DNA from 2 places in the Vreelandella hamiltonii genome. Region 1 is predicted to be linked to the other one. Evidence: predicted binding sites of a transcription regulator. Region 1 holds the regulator's gene; the other holds the start of a gene.
The links. Region 1 encodes sigma-54, which starts transcription at its own class of promoters, with help from an activator protein. Its sites were predicted from a motif close to TGGCACNNNNNTTGCTNT; they were not measured.
Positions count from the first base shown of each region.

Region 2: a site for sigma-54 is predicted at 2,894-2,911, ahead of IE061_RS15270 (sugar phosphorylase). Genes of this name have one in related genera too.

Region 1 covers NZ_BMXO01000003.1:175,291-180,461, reverse strand. Annotated here, with positions in the region: gene lptA (lipopolysaccharide transport periplasmic protein LptA) at 1-122, shown strand, start outside; gene lptB (LPS export ABC transporter ATP-binding protein) at 144-890, shown strand; gene IE061_RS05340 (RNA polymerase factor sigma-54) at 996-2,411, shown strand; gene hpf (ribosome hibernation-promoting factor, HPF/YfiA family) at 2,509-2,817, shown strand; gene ptsN (PTS IIA-like nitrogen regulatory protein PtsN) at 2,822-3,289, shown strand; gene rapZ (RNase adapter RapZ) at 3,360-4,292, shown strand; gene IE061_RS05320 (HPr family phosphocarrier protein) at 4,318-4,587, shown strand; gene pmbA (metalloprotease PmbA) at 4,594-5,171, opposite strand, start outside.
Region 2 covers NZ_BMXO01000017.1:32,176-37,346, reverse strand. Annotated here, with positions in the region: gene ribBA (bifunctional 3,4-dihydroxy-2-butanone-4-phosphate synthase/GTP cyclohydrolase II) at 1-941, opposite strand, end outside; gene ribD (bifunctional diaminohydroxyphosphoribosylaminopyrimidine deaminase/5-amino-6-(5-phosphoribosylamino)uracil reductase RibD) at 1,014-2,165, opposite strand; gene nrdR (transcriptional regulator NrdR) at 2,165-2,662, opposite strand; gene IE061_RS15270 (sugar phosphorylase) at 2,945-4,708, shown strand; gene IE061_RS15265 (TlpA family protein disulfide reductase) at 4,810-5,171, shown strand, end outside.

The DNA.
Region 1 (5,171 bases):
GGGACCGCTTCCAGGGGGGACGGCTCGAATACTTCATCGACCGCGGGGTGGTCCAAGCACGCTCCGATGTCAGCGGCAGCGCACCGCAACGCATCCGCATGACCTTACAGCCCGAGCAATAGAGAGAGCCCCTCGTGACAGCCATCAGCCCCGACACTGCAGCGGTCAAGACGCTCCATGCACAGCATCTGGCCAAGAGTTACAAGCGCCGCCGCGTGGTCAAGGATATCAACCTGGAAATTGCCCAAGGCAGTGTCGTTGGCCTGCTCGGCCCCAACGGCGCAGGCAAGACCACCTCGTTCTACATGATCGTCGGCCTGGTGAAATCCGATGCTGGCAAGGTGGGCATCGACGATCTCGACCTGACCCGGGCGCCGATGCATGAACGCGCGCTGGCGGGTATCGGCTACCTGCCCCAGGAAGCATCGATCTTTCGCAAGCTGTCGGTGGCCGACAACATCATGGCCATTCTGGAAACGCGCCGGGAGCTGGACCGCAGTAGCCGAGAAGCGAAGCTCGAATCCCTGCTGGAAGACTTCCACATCACCCACATTCGCGACAACCTGGGCATGAGCCTGTCGGGCGGCGAGCGGCGACGAGTGGAAATTGCCCGCTCGCTGGCCACCGAGCCCGCTTTCATTCTACTGGACGAACCTTTTGCTGGCGTCGACCCCATTTCCGTGGGCGATATCAAGTCGATCATACGCGCGCTCAAGAAGCGCCATATTGGCGTGCTGATTACCGACCACAACGTGCGTGAAACCCTGGATATCTGCGATATTGCCTATATTGTTGGCGACGGACACATCATAGCCAGTGGAAACCCCCAGGAAATTCTCAATAACCAGAAGGTGCGCGACGTCTACCTGGGCGCCGACTTCCGCCTTTAAATAATGGCCCACGAAGGCATTTTATTTAGTGGCATGCTTATTGCACTTGCACCAAACGGAGAGTCGCTCTAGGGTGGAGCTTTCTGATTAACGAGTGGTTCTCAGATGGTCATGAAAGCTTCTCTTCAACTGCGTATCGGCACACAGCTGACCATGACACCTCAGCTGCAGCAGGCCATTGCGCTGCTTCAGCTATCGACGCTGGACCTTCGTCAAGAAATTCAGCAGGCGCTGGATGGCAACCCCATGCTCGAACAGGAGGATGAGTTTGGCGAACAGGCGGTCAGCGAGCCTCAGGAAGCCGAGTGGGCAGACAGCATTCCCAACGAGCTCTCCGTGGACAGCGACTGGTCCGACACCTACCAGGACATGGGCAGCGCGGGCGGCAGTAGCGAAGGCCCGGACTTCGAGCGCCAGGCGGCCGGTCAGAGCCTTCATGGGCACTTGCTCTGGCAACTGGCCATGACCGACTTCTCTGCGCGTGAGCATGCCATTGCCGAGAGCCTCATCGATGCGCTGGATGCCAACGGCTATCTGACCCAGCCGCTCAACGACATCCGCGAGGGGCTCAAGGCGCAGGGCCACGATGGCCTGAGCCAACGCGAGGTCGAAAACACCTTGCTGCGCCTGCAGCAGTTCGAGCCTACTGGCGTGTTCGCCCGTGACCTGCGCGAGTGCCTGATGCTGCAGCTGGCCGCGCTACCCGAAGACACTCCGCTGTTGATGCCCGCCAAGCGCCTGGTACGCCAGTTTCTCGAAGCGCTGGGCAAGGACGACATGCGCCTGCTGAAACGACGCCTGAGCCTCGATGACGAGCAGTTGGACGATGTCATCCGTTTAATCCGCAGCCTTGACCCTCGCCCCGGAAGCGCCTACGGCGTCACCGACGACAGCTATGTGACGCCGGACCTGGTGGTACGTCACAATCACGAGGGCTGGCATCTGGAGCTCAACCCGGAAGCGCTGCCTCGGCTACGTATCCAACCCGACTACGCCAGCCTGATCAAGCGCGCCGACAAGAGCCAGGACAACCAGTTTTTGAAAGAGCACCTCCAGGAGGCTCGCTGGCTGATCAAGAGCCTGTCGAGCCGCAACGACACGCTGCTGCGCGTGGGGCGCGAGATCATTGCCCGCCAGATAGGCTTCCTCGAGCAGGGTGAAGAGGCCATGAAACCGCTGATTCTGGCCGATATCGCCGAAGCGGTAGAGATGCATGAATCGACTATCTCCCGAGTCACCACCCAGAAATACATTCATACCCCGCGCGGGGTCTTCGAGCTCAAGTACTTCTTCTCCAGCCAGGTCAGCGGCCAGGAGGGCGGCGACAGCCACTCCAGCACGGCCATTCGAGCGCGTATCAAGAAACTGATTCAGGACGAGCCGCCAGGCAAGCCACTCTCCGACAGTCGCCTGGTCACCCTGCTGGAAGAGGGTGGCATTACCGTGGCACGCCGCACCGTCGCCAAGTACCGAGAGTCGATGGGTATACCTTCGTCGAGCGAGCGACGCCGTTTGCGCTAGTTAAACGCTCTTGCCCAACAAACTCGCGGCGAGGGCTTTGCAATGGCCCAAAAAGGGTTACAATCGAAGTACAGTCCGATGGATAAGGAGCACGTCAATGCAAGTAAACATCACTGGTCATCACGTTGAACTGACTGACGCCTTGCGTGACTACGTAAACGAAAAGCTGGAACGCGTTGAGCGTCACTACGACAACATCACGACCGTCCAGGTCACCTTATCTGTCGAAAAGGAGCGCCAGCAAGCGGCTTGCACGCTGCATGCCGCAGGAGCAGACCTGCATGCGGAAGCGCAGGATAATGACATGTACGCGGCCATTGACGCCCTGGCGGACAAAATCGACCGTCAGCTGGTAAAACACAAGGAAAAAGCACAAGCCCGCGCCCAAGGCGCTGGCGTGCGTTAAACCGATGACGTTGGAAACCATACTCCCCCCGGAGCGCGTGCTGTACGACGTGCCCGGGGGCAGCAAAAAAAGGGTGCTGGAGTTTTTCAGCACCTTTATCGCTCAGAACACGCCCAGCCTGGACAGTCAGGAAGTCTTTAGCCGCCTGATTGGCCGTGAACGGCTGGGCAGCACTGGTATCGGCAATGGCGTAGCCATCCCCCATGCACGCAGCCCTCACTGCAGCACGCCCATTGCTGGCTTTCTCAAGCTGGCCGAGCCCGTCGACTTCGACGCCATCGATGGTGACCCGGTCGATCTGGTCTTCGTGCTGTTGGTTCCCGAAGAAGCCGATGACACGCACCTGGCCCTGCTGGGTCAGGTGGCTACGATCATGAACGACGCTGCCACGCGCCAACAGCTGCGCAATGTCAGTAGCCAGCGCGCATTGCTCGAGCTGCTGACCGACAAGATTCGCGAGCAGGCTGCCTAGCGCAGCCATTGCCAGGCAGCAAGGCACACGGCAAGCCCTCTATCCCTTTGATACCCAAGAGAGATGCGCTATGCAGCTGGTGATCATTAGCGGCCGCTCAGGGTCCGGCAAGTCCATCGCCCTACAGGCGTTGGAGGATCTTGGCTATTACGCCATCGACAACCTGCCCGCCATGCTGCTGGGCTCGCTGGTCGATGAATTGCGCGAGCAAGGGGGGCGAACTCACCTGGCGGTCAGCATCGATGCGCGCAACCTGCCCACGGCGCTGGAGCAGTTGCCTGCGCTACTGGGAGAGCTACGTCAACGCCAAATCCGTTTTCAGGTCATCTACCTGACCACGGACGCGCGCATTCTGCTGGAGCGCTACTCGGCCACCCGGCGGCGCCACCCGCTGACCCGGGATAGTGACATGACCCTGGAAGAAGCCATCGACAAGGAAGAGCAGACGCTGCTCGACATTCGCGATCTGGCCGACCTGCTGATCGACACGTCACGCCTCTCGGTGCACGATCTTCGCCGTCGCATCACCGATCAGGTCGCTCACCAACGGCGTGACCAGCTGACCCTGACGTTTGAATCCTTCGGCTATAAGCGGGGCGTGCCCATGGATGCCGATATCGTGTTTGACGTGCGCTGCCTGCCTAACCCTTATTGGGATCCCAGCCTGCGGCAGTTCACCGGACGCGATGCCAATATTCAGGCCTTCCTGGGCGGCTACCCCATCGTCGATGACATGCGTGACGATATTCATGCCTGGTTGGACAAGTGGCTGCCCGCCTACCAAAGCAGTCAACGTAGCTATATGACCGTGGCCATTGGCTGCACTGGCGGCCAGCATCGCTCTGTCTACATGGTGGAACAACTGGCGCAGGCGCTGGTCAAGCGCACTGGCGCCATTCAGCTCAGGCATCGGGAATTGGGCTTGCAGTACACGCTAAGCGAATTACCCGCTACCGTCGATGCCACTTCTTCCACCCCCCCCAGCGACACGACGTCGCCCTGATCTCACTCGGCAAAAAGGAACCAGAGTGCCTGAAAGAACCTTAACGCTGACCAATCAACGCGGCCTTCATGCCCGCGCTGCCACCAAGCTGGTCACGTGCGGCCAGCAGTTTTCAGCCCGTATTCATGTTTACAAACAGCAGCAGAAAGCCGATGCCGCCAACATCATGTCGCTGCTGATGCTGGCGGCCCCTTGCGGCACTTCGCTGACCATCACCGCAGAGGGCGAAGATGCCGACCAGGCCCTGGATGCCATCCAGGCCCTGTTCGACGCACGTTTCGACGAGGATCAGTAACCCTCGTTAGCTGCCCGCCACCGTCATGGCATCCACCAGCCAGCTGCCGGTATGGATGCTGCCCCGCGTATCGGTATCGTCGCCAATGCCCACCAGGCCAGCGAACATGGTGTTGAGATTGCTGGCAATGGTGAACTCTTCGATGGGGTACTGCACCTCGCCATTTTCTACCCAGAATCCGGCGGCACCGCGAGAGTAGTCCCCCGTTACGCCATTGACCCCCTGCCCCATCAGCTCGGTCACCCAAATGCCCTGCCCCATTTGCTGCAGCAGCTCATCACGCGATGTCAGCGGGGCCAGAAGACGCAGGTTGCGCGCTCCTCCGGCGTTTCCGGTCGACTGCATGCCCAGGCGGCGGGCACTGTAGGCAGACAGCATGTAGCTGGCGACCCTGCCCTGCTCGATGAAACGGTTATCCCGGGTCTGCACGCCCTCGGCATCGAAGGGCGAACTGGCGGTGGCACCGACTTCCATGGGGCGTTCTTCCAGTCCCATCCACTCCGGGAAAAGCGGGCTACCCAGACGATCACACAAGAACGATGCTTCACGGTATAGTGCGCCACCCGCCAACGCGCCCATCAGGT
Region 2 (5,171 bases), on a different contig from region 1:
ATGTCCAGCTGGTCTTTGAGATCCTGATGCGGCCGTCCGTCATCGATCAGGACGAACACACCGGCGGGCGCTTCGGCGATTTCACGCAGGGCGCGGTGGGAATCCCAGCGGCACTGTTCGCCTTTCATCAGCCCCAGCACGTCGCGCAGCGTATCGGCCAAGTGTACACGAACCGTGGTGGGCTGCTCGGCGGTGGGCTGGCCTTTCACCAGCGCCAGGTGGTGAGCGCCCTGAATGCGGTCACGGAACACATGCAGCGCCAGCTCGCCATGCACCGTGGACACACGGCTGGTCTCGATGGCATCGACGGTCTGTTCGTTGACGATCCGGTAGTGGATCAAATCGGCAATGGTGCCGATCTTGATGCCATGGGCCTTGGCGAAGGCTTCCAGCTCGGGACGACGCGCCATGCTGCCATCGTCGTTCATGATTTCACAGATCACGCCGCTGGGGTCGAGCCCTGCCAGCGCCGCCAGGTCGCAGGCCGCTTCGGTGTGCCCTGCCCGGCGCAGTACGCCACCCGGCTCGGCCATCAGCGGAAAGATATGACCTGGCTGCACGATATCCGTGGGCTTGGCATTGGGTGCGGCGGCGGCCTGCACTGTACGTGCACGGTCCGCGGCAGAGATGCCGGTGGTCACGCCTTCGGTCGCCTCGATGGACAGCGTGAACTTGGTGCCAAAACCGGACCCGTTGTCACGCACCATGAGCGGCAGGTTGAGCTGCTCGCAGCGTTCCCGGGTCATGGGCATGCAGATCAGACCGCAGGCGTAACGCGCCATGAAGTTGATATGCTCTGGCTTGACCAGTTCGGCCGCCATGATGATATCGCCTTCGTTTTCGCGATCCTCATCGTCCATGAGGATCACCATTTTGCCCTGGCGAATGTCTTCTACCAGCTCGGCGATAGGGGACAGGCCCTCAGAAGCGGAGTGCGCCATGGAATCTCCAAAAAAAGTGGTCGCATGGGATGCGATTTCGGGCGTCAGGGTACCTTGCTATGGCCGCTTGCGCTAGTCGATCACGGGGGTCGCGATAATCTGCCAGTCCTGGCCTACCTGGCGGGACTCCTTGATCACCAGGCGCTTTTGATCCGCCATTCGGGTGATCCCCGGCAGCTCGAACAGCGGGCGGGCGTCGCCTCCCAGCAGCGTGGGGGCGACGAACAGCTGCAACTCATCGACTAGCTGCGCATCCAGCAGCGCCCCGGCCAGCGTCGCACCGGTCTCTACCAACAGCTCGTTTACCTGCTCATTATCGGCTAACCAGCGCAGCATGTCAGCAAGCTCGACACGCCCGTCGGCGGCGCTGGGCAAGACCTGGATCTCGGCACCGGCCGCTTCCAGCCGCTGACGCTTGTCGGGGCTGTGCTGGTCGGTGGTGATGATCAGCGTGCGCCCCGGCTCGCGCAGGCAGGCCGCCGCCAGCGGCAGCCGCAACCGAGAATCCAGAATGACCCGCAGCGGTTGGCGCAGCACGATCTCATCGGCCTGGGGCAGCCCCAGCTGTTCGGCACGCACCGTCAGCCGCGCATCGTCCATGATCATGGACTCCACGCCACTGAGAATCGCGCTGGAGCGTGCTCGCAGGCGCTGCACCTGGGTGCGCGCCTGCGGGCCAGTGATCCACTGCGACTCCCCCGATCCCATGGCCGTTCGACCATCGAGGCTCATCGCCATTTTCAAGCGCACGAATGGTCGCCGTGACTGCATGCGCGACACGAACCCAGGATTGAGCGCCCGAGCATCCTGTTCCAGCAGACCCACGAGGACTTCGATACCGGCAGCCTTCAAGTGGGCAATCCCCCGCCCACTCACTTGCGGATTGGGGTCTTCCATGGCCACCACCACGCGCCCTACGCCTGCATTGGCCAGCGCCACGGCACAGGGGCCGGTACGCCCGGTATGGGAACAGGGCTCCAGCGTCACATAGGCCGTGGCCCCCCGGGCCTGCTCCCCAGCGGCTGCCAACGCATGCACTTCGGCATGAGGCTCACCGGCGCGCAGGTGGTAGCCTTCCCCCACCACCTGGCCCTCGGCCAAACGATCATAGCCAACGATGACACACCCCACGCGAGGGTTGGGGTCCGTGGTATACAGGCCCTGGCGAGCCAACTGCAAGGCGCGCGCCATGAACCCGTGGTCGGCAATCGAGAACAGGCTCATCACTTGACCTCGGAAGAGGCGGCACCGGAGGAAGCATCGTCACCCGGCTCTTGAGCCAACCGGTCGATTTCAGCCCGAAACTCTTCCAGATCCTGGAATTTGCGGTACACCGATGCAAAGCGAATGTACGCCACCTGATCCAGGCTACGCAGTGCCTTCATCACCGCCTCGCCCACTTCACGGGCATTCACCTCTCGGTCGCCTCGTGCCCGCAAGGTCTGACGGATACGCTCCACAGCCGCCTCGATGGCTTCGGCACTTACCGGGCGCTTTTCCAACGCCCGCAACATGCCTGCCCGCAGCTTGGCTTCATTGAAGGTCTCCCGGGAGCCATCCGACTTCACCACCCTGGGCATGATCAGCTCTGCCGTTTCGTACGTCGTGAAGCGCTCGTGGCAGCTTGCACACTGGCGGCGACGACGCACCTGATCACCTTCTGCCACCAGGCGTGAGTCCGTCACTCGTGTATCGTTTGCACCACAAAAAGGACAATGCATGGCAGTCAACCTATTGTCGGTACGCACCTGCAAGTGCGCTCAGCGTGTCAGCCCATGGATACCCGCCAGGCCAGCGAGCCTCCTGGTATCCACTGTTTTGTAAGCTATTTTTAAGATCCATCCAAGGATCGTTGGGTAAACCGTCCCATTACCGCTTGTCATGCCTGCAAAAGCGGCAGACGCATGACTTGTACGTCATTTCGCACACTATTCACCTATATTGTAACGATTTGGCACACAAGCTGCAGCGTTTGTCGAAGGTTGATTGAAAGGGAGGCATCCATGACGGCATTTGAGCTCAGGCTACAGCGTTACTTGACCCACCTGTACGGCGAGCGCGCAGGAGAGGTACAGCGACGCCTCGAACAGCACTTGGCACACTTCCGGCCGCTACTCCCCTCTGCCCCCTCCACAGGCACGCCCAGCGACGGCGCACCAACATGGAGCGAAAAGGATCAGTGGGTCATCAGCTATGGTGACTCCATCGTGGCAGACGGCACGCCCCCACTGGGCGTACTGAACCACTTTCTGCAGCGCCACTTGGGCGAGACGATCAGCGGGGTGCACGTGCTGCCCTTCTTTCCCTGGAGCAGCGACGACGGTTTTTCGGTCATCCATTACCGGGAGGTCAACCCCGAACTGGGAGACTGGTCGCATATCCGTGACCTGGCCAGCCACTATGACGTGATGGGCGACCTGGTGCTCAACCACGTTTCCCGTGAATCGCTGTGGTTCGTGGATTACCTGACCGGCAGCCTGCCGGGGCGGGACTACTTTATCGAGGTGGACCCTGACACCGATGTTTCCCAGGTCACGCGGCCACGCAGTAGCCCGCTGCTCGTGCCTGTCTCCACCCGCCGGGGCACACGCCACCTGTGGGCCACGTTTTCGGAAGACCAGATCGACCTGAATTTCGAGAACCCGGATGTCCTGCTGGAATTCGTCGGCATCCTGCTGTTTTACCTGCAGCAGGGAGTGAGGATCATCCGCCTCGATGCCGTGGCATTCTTGTGGAAGCGGCTGGGCACGGCCTGTATTCACCTGCCCGAAACCCATACCGTGGTACGCCTGCTACGCGCCATCGTCGATGAGATCGCCCCCGGCACCTTGATCATCACCGAAACCAACGTGCCCCATGCCGAAAACATCAGCTATTTCGGCCTCGAACGCCTGGCGGAAGGCCCGCCGGACGAGGCGCACATGGTGTACCAGTTCGCGCTGCCCCCGCTGCTGCTGCACACCCTCACCCGTGGGGAGGCCAGCACCCTGCAAGGCTGGCTATCCAGCCTGCCGGTGCTGCCTGAACACTGTACTTACCTCAACTTTACCGCCAGCCACGACGGCATCGGGGTGCGCCCGCTGGAGGGCCTGCTGCCGGACCACGAACGGGACGCCCTGCTGGAGCTGATGCACCGCTTCGGTGGCTTCGTCAGCATGCGCAGCAACCCGGACGGCAGCGACACGCCCTACGAAATCAACATTACCTGGTTCGAGGCCATGCGCGGTACCCGGCGCGGCCCCGACCCTTGGCAAATTGCGCGCTTCCTGTGCAGTCAGGCCATCATGCTCAGCCTGCAAGGCATTCCTGCGCTCTACCTGCACACCTTGACCGGCACGCTCAACGATGTCGAAGGCGTCGAGCGCAGCGGGCGGCTGCGCTCCATCAACCGGCGTCGCTGGCCGCTGGACGAACTGGAGCTGCTGCTGGAAAGCCCCTCTACCCCAACCCACGATGTCTTCCATGCCCTGCGTCGGCTGTTGGACCTTCGCCGTCAGGAGCCCTGCTTTCACCCCAACGTGCCCCAGCAGGTCATCAGCACGCCAGCAGAGCTGCTGGCCATCGAGCGCGGTCCGCTGGCCGATGGCCGATGCTTGCTGGCCCTGTTCAACGTCACCGACCGCCGCATAGCCCTCGACCAGGGCGGCGAGGCATTGACTCAGCGACTGCAGCAGCACGCCTGGCAGCCGCTGGATACCTCGTCTTCGCTTCACCCGCTGGCATCCCTGCCTCCCTATGCCGTGCTCTGGCTGGTGGCTAACGCCTGACGCCTTGCGACATAACGTCTCAGGACAGAACAAGATAATCCTTTAATAATCCTGTCCTGCGACACTGTCCATCCAATTCGACGGTGGATACGTGAGCGTTTATGTTGCAACAAAGCCTGGCCATTGGCCCCATGGGATTCAGCCTGCATCAGTTGATCATCGGTTTTGCCTTCTTACTCGCCCTGTTGGTGGGCGCCCTGCTGGGCAGGCGCCAGCAGGTTTCGGTCAGCGATACCCTGTTTACCCTGCTGATGGTCGCCCTGCTGGCGGCCAGGCTGGTATTCGTCGTGCGTTACTGGGGTGAATACGACGGCCTGCTCGCGCGGCTGGATATTCGTGACGGTGGTTTTGATCTGCTGGCCGGTGCATTGGCCGGGATAGGGTATGGCGTCTGGGCACTGTGGCGCTCGCCGCGTCAACGCGCGCCGCTGGGCGCGGCCATGCTCACCGGCGGTCTGGTGTG